Linked DNA regions of Flocculibacter collagenilyticus. The protein of the gene in region 1 interacts with the protein of each later gene in a pairwise test. Links are inferred from orthologs where the notes say so. Each region holds a gene or a part of one and is shown in the gene's direction. Other genes may lie near its edges. The genes, in order: HUU81_RS00725 and lhgO.

Region 1 (2,924 bases):
TGGTGATTGCATGATCATCACGCATAGCAACAACAACTCGCTGCCCTTCTACTGCACGTGTAAACAAACCTTCGTACCCATAAAATTCAACTTCGTTAAGAGTATAATGCTGCGCTACTGATAAAGAAGGGCGTTGCAGCGCATCAACTTGATGATGATTTCTTCTATTATGTATCATTGCAGTCAATTACCAAATTTAAATATTAACAAGATTGTAAAGTGATTTTGCGCACCATTATCATTGAAAGCATCCCTTGTGCCAATATTTTACATATTGATTTTATTAATTTTTTTTTCACATTAAAAAAAATATGTAAAATAAACCGACAAACATTTCGCTATATGAATAGGACAGGTGAAATATAAATGACACACTTTATTAATCTAGATACTTGGCACCGTAAAGATCAATACGAACTCTTTTTACATTACGAGCAACCTTTTTTTAATGTGTGCGCCCATGTAGATGTCACCGAAGCAGTTAAAATGTGCAACGAGCAAAAGCGGTCATTCTTTCTTAGCACATTATTCGCAGCGATTGATACCGCGAACCATTATGAGCCCATGCGCTATCGTATTGAAAATAATAAAGTAAGAGTATATGCACAATTAGATGCCAGCTGCACAGTATTAAATAAAGATCATAGCTTTAGCTTCTGCGACTTTGGTTACTCGCCGCAGTTATCATTATTTATTGAACAAGGCCAACGCAAAATTTCGGCGCATAAAGCAGGACAAAAAAGCCTCGACCCGCAACCATCAAAAAATAATGTGGTGCATTTTTCTGTACTGCCTTGGCTGCACTTCACTAGCTTCAGTAATCCTAGCCCTATTCCCCGGCAAGACAGTATCCCCAAAATTGTAATGGGGAAATACCAAGCGTATGGTGATAAAATCTTGATGCCTGTTTCTGTTGATGTTCATCATAGTCTGATGGATGGATTACATGTAGGTGAATATTTTGCACAATTGCAAGCAACGCTTAATCGGCTAGACTCGCTTTAACCAGCGAACTCTAGATTGCTCAATAAGCGCATTCTTTTTTAACTCGATTTTATAGGAACATTATTATGCCAAAGGCTTGCGCTTATCATATTTTGGTTAAGTCCAAAGACGAAGCCCTCAAAATTAAACAACAGCTTGATAAAGGCGGCGATTTTCAAAAACTGGCCAAAAAGCATTCTACCTGCCCATCTAAAAAGCGAGGGGGGGATTTAGGCGAATTTAATAAAGGGGATATGGTCAAGCCATTTGATGATGTGGTATTTAAGCTGCCTTTATATGAAGTACATGGGCCAATAAAAACGAAATTTGGTTACCACCTAATTAAAACGGTATACAGAAGTTAATCTCTGTATACCAACACTTTAATTAACAACCAGACTAAGTTTAGGCGATTTAAAGCACCATTTTGCCAATAACTGTGCAAGCTTTTGCTCATCTAGCGGTTTCGTTAAATAGTCATCCATCCCTTGTTCTAGTAACGACTGCTTTTCTTCATTAAACGCAAAGGCGGTAAACGCCACAATAGGTGTTGTACGGTTTAGCTTGCCCAACTTAATATTACTTGCCACTTCTACCCCGCCCATTTCGGGCATCTGCACATCAGTAATGATCAAGTCAAATTGTTGCTGATCGGCTAATACGCAAGCTTGTTTACCACTGGTCACTGTTACTAATTCAATTGGATAAGTACGCATCACTAAACTCAGCAGCTGTAGGTTTGTTTCATTATCGTCAACGGCTAACACTTTAAATCGAGCAACTGGGCTAACGGATGAAACAACGTTTACAGCTGGAATACTGTTGGCCGTTGCTGCGGGTAAGGCATTAAGCTCAGCTACTGCATTAACTATTTTCTCTCGCGTTATCGGCTTTGGTAATACGGTTAATTCTGGTAGCGCGTCAATTTGCTGGTTCAATTTATCCCAAGGCGTAAATAACACGACCTTTCCAGCAAAACCAATTTCTTGACGACAAATATCAACAATATCTTTTACCGGTGGTAACACGCCTCGTTTATCAACACTTTGCGAGATAATTAAAATATCTGGATTAATATTATGCTGAAGACTTTGCCTTAACTCTTTAATGGAACGACAAATGGTTAGCGCTGTTTGCAAGCACGCGCAACTTTCAAAAAGGGCATGGGCGGCTTCAATGTTCGTTTCAAAGAACATGATTTTTTCTGGTACAGCACCCGCCGTTCGAATATATGAGATATCTTTAATGCTATTGGGTAACTGAATAATAAACTCAGCGCCTAATCCTTCAATACTCTTTAACGAAACCGAGCCACCTAATTTTTCAATAATGGTTTTACTGATTGATAAACCAAGTCCTGAGCCACCGTATTGACGAGAAGGATCGCTGCTCGCGTTACCTAACGAGGTAAATAACATCTCTTGCTGATTAGTGCTCAGCCCCATGCCCGTGTCTTTTACCACGATCTGAAGGTCGGCACTCTCATCTACAATCTTCGCTTCAATACTTAAGCTGACATACCCGTCATCTGTAAATTTAATCGCGTTATTAATTAAGTTAATCAATACCTGTTTTAAACGATACTGATCACTTTCAATCACCAAATCACTGCGACCTTCATTGATAATAAATTCAATGCCTTTTTCATGCGCAATCGGCGCAACAATGCGTGAAACACCTTCAACTAATTCGGTGAGAGCAAACTGACTGTATTTAAACTCCATTTCCCCCGCTTCAATCTTCGACATTTCCAAAATGTCAGACACCAGTGACATAAGATCTTGGCTTGATTGAAAGAGTGACTCGGCATATTTATTGTGTGGCTCTGGTAATTGGCTTTTCGCAAGCTCGCGCGAAAAGCCAACAACAGCATTAAGCGGCGTACGTATTTCATGGCTCATTGTAGCTAGAAAATCAGACTTGATATTGCTGGCTTTCAT
Region 2 (3,081 bases), 2.9 Mb from region 1 along the record:
TCACTCCCAGCGATTTATCAATTTTACTTTTAGAGCCATCCCCCACTCAAAGTAAAATCATTGTCAAACACCTTGCTGAAGAAGGCGTTCATAACGTTGAAGTGGCCGGCAGTATTGCAGCAACGGTTGACATCCTTAACGACCATAAGCCTGATTTAGTCATCAGTTCACTTCATTTTAATGATGGCAATGCATTAGAATTGGTGAGAAAGCTTAAAAGTGACGATGACTTCGCACATATACCATTCATGCTTGTGTCTAGTGAAAGAAGAAAGTCTCAGTTAGAAGAGTTTAAGCAAAGTGGTGTCGTTGCAATTTTACCTAAGCCTTTTTCAAAAGATCACTTAGGGAAAGCGATTAATGCAACGCTAGACATTTTAGCACCATCAGAATTAGAGCTTGAATTATTCGATGTTCACGACTTACGCGTACTTGTCGTCGACGATAGTCGCTTAGCAAGAAATCACATCAAACGCGTGCTAACTAATTTGGGCATGCAGCATTTAATGGAAGCGGTAGATGGCAAACAAGCCATTGGCTTACTGCAAGAGCACATGTTTGATATTGTAGTTACCGACTATAATATGCCCGAAGTTAACGGACGTGAATTAACTGAATTCATTCGTCAAAAAAGTACCCAGTCGCACATTCCAATATTGATGGTGTCATCTGAGGTTAATGACACACACTTAGCGAATATTGCTCAATCAGGTGTTGATGCAATGTGCGATAAGCCATTTGAACCGGAAAACGTAAAGCAAATCTTGTATTCATTACTCAATCAGGATTAATTGATAGTTATTTTCCATCATTAAAATATAAGCAGTTGTAATGAGCCAGTGTGATTATCTAATAATTGGCGGCGGTATCGTTGGTATCGCCACTGCTTATACCCTTCAGCAACGCTTACCTAAAGCTCGTATAACATTAATTGAAAAAGAGTCAGATGTAGCTAAACATCAAACAGGTAGAAATAGTGGCGTTATTCACGCCGGCGTTTACTATAAACCAGGTAGCCTTAAAGCCAATTTGTGCAAACAAGGGCTGATAGATACCCTAGCATTTTGCCAACAACACCAGTTGCCCTATCAGCAATGTGGCAAGTTAATTGTCGCAACCGATACACGTGAAGCTAAACAACTACATACGTTACAACAAAACTGCTACGCGAATGGTATTAATGCAATTGCCATATCCTCAACAGATCTAAAAGCACTAGAACCTAATATTGTTGGCGTTGGCGCATTAAAAATAAAGCAAACTGGCATTGTTGACTATAAACAAGTATGTAGAACCTTATTACGCGAGTTTGAACAATTAGGAGGAACTGTTTATTTTGATCAAAAAGTAAAAGACATTATTGAAACCACTGATCATGTAAGTGTTATCACTCACTTACAAACACACACAACAAAGCACTTAATTTGCTGTGGCGGACTGATGGCAGACAAACTGGTTACCTTGGCAGGCATAAAACCAGATTTTCGAATTATTCCTTTTCGCGGCGAATATTACAAACTCGCGCAACAACACACGCCGTTAATTAACCACCTAATCTATCCTGTACCAAACCCTGATTTTCCTTTTCTTGGCATACACTTAACTCGCATGATAGATGGCAGTGTTACGGTAGGTCCAAACGCAGTATTGGGGCTCAAACGTGAAGGCTACTCGCGGTTAAACTTTAGTTTTGCTGATAGCATTAGCACCCTAAGTTACAAGGGCTTTTGGCAATTTGCGCAAATACATTGGCAAAGTGCATTAGGGGAATACAAAAATGCATTTTTTAAATCTAGTTACCTCAGCGCTGTTCAAAAATATTGCCCCAATCTCACCTTAGAGGACTTACAGCCTCATCCAACAGGAGTACGTGCTCAAGCCATGGCAGAGAATGGGCAACTTATTCATGATTTTCACTTTATGCAAACAAAACGCTCGCTACATGTGTGTAATGCACCATCGCCCGCTGCAACCTCAGCCTTGCCAATAAGCCGCTATATAGCTGATAAACTTAACGTAGCTGAATAACTTAAATAAATGAGCGCGCTACAAATGATTCGCTTTACGATGACTCCCTTCATAGTCGAAGATTTTTTCTTGGATTTTCCAATAATGCTTCGCTTTACGAGCTACAACAAAGTCTGGGTGTGAAAAGTACGTAATTTGGCTAATCACCTCGGATGGGTGATGAAACGTTTTTGGTTCAGCTCCTTGTTTAAAACGCTTTCCAAATAACCTATTAAACACCTGCTTTGAACCATTATGACTAAAATCGAACGTTTCTTTTAGTTCAACTCCATCTTCATCATGGTAAATAAGCACTAGCTTCTCATTATTCTGACCACTTTGCTCAGCACTCATCCCTGCACAACGGATCACTTTGGCATCTTTTAATCGGAGCGCTTTTTTTAATTGCTCATCAGGATCGATAATGTCACTTCCGCATTGATGACACTCGCGCGCAGCAATATCATTTTGGGCATTACATTGATTACATTCTTTAAAACGAAAACGATAATCACAGTCAATTCTATCGTCCTCACTTTCAAATACGCCTTGGCACTTTCTACCATAATGCTCAGTTATATTACCTGCGCCATCGGTCTTGCCCCAAAAGGCATTGGCAAAACCACAAGCAGGACAAAATACTTGTACTAACTCACTATCAGAGCTTGGCTTTTTTTGTCCAACTTCAGGGTAAAAAATATTAATTCCATTGCCTGCATAATCAATCACTAAACAATCTTTTTTCTGAGAAGACAACCGCAAGCCACGGCCAACAATTTGTTGGTATAAACTAACTGACTGGGTGGGGCGTAAAATAGCAATTAAATCGACATGCGGCGCATCAAACCCTGTGGTTAATACGGATACATTCACTAAAAACGTTAACTGCTTTCGCTTGAACTGTGCAATCAGTGTATCGCGATCTTTGGCAGGTGTTTTACCTGTCACTAAAGCCGTACTTTGCTCTGGTAGATAACCCAATATTTCCATAGCGTGCTTAATTGTCGCAGCAAATATCATTACCCCCTGCCGCCCCACTGACAACGTTATAACCTGCTCAATAATGGCTTGCGT

What was found.
Region 2: the proteins of HUU81_RS00725 (region 1) and lhgO interact in binary tests that used the Escherichia coli proteins (3 or more experiments, as listed by UniProt). The link is inferred for Flocculibacter collagenilyticus from one-to-one orthologs.

What each region holds. Positions count from the first base shown.
Region 1 is NZ_CP059888.1:156,942-159,865, reverse strand. What follows is about bases 38-2,709. They hold HUU81_RS00725 (peptidylprolyl isomerase), read left to right. Parts: upstream 38-1,070; coding sequence 1,071-1,349; downstream 1,350-2,709. Other genes in these bases: HUU81_RS00720 (response regulator), read right to left, coding at 1,368-2,709; HUU81_RS00730 (CatA-like O-acetyltransferase), read left to right, coding at 367-1,005; HUU81_RS00735 (hypothetical protein), read right to left, coding at 38-178. Outside these bases: more of HUU81_RS00735, read right to left, coding at 1-37; more of HUU81_RS00720, read right to left, coding at 2,710-2,924. UniProt on the Escherichia coli protein: PPIases accelerate the folding of proteins. It prefers amino acid residues with hydrophobic side chains like leucine and phenylalanine in the P1 position of the peptides substrates.
Region 2 is NZ_CP059888.1:3,022,211-3,025,291, forward strand. Bases 101-2,929 are described here. They hold lhgO (L-2-hydroxyglutarate oxidase), read left to right. Parts: upstream 101-831; coding sequence 832-2,028; downstream 2,029-2,929. Other genes in these bases: HUU81_RS13435 (response regulator), read left to right, coding at 101-791; HUU81_RS13445 (DEAD/DEAH box helicase), read right to left, coding at 2,047-2,929. In the rest of the region: more of HUU81_RS13435, read left to right, coding at 1-100; more of HUU81_RS13445, read right to left, coding at 2,930-3,081. UniProt on the Escherichia coli protein: Catalyzes the dehydrogenation of L-2-hydroxyglutarate (L2HG) to alpha-ketoglutarate and couples to the respiratory chain by feeding electrons from the reaction into the membrane quinone pool.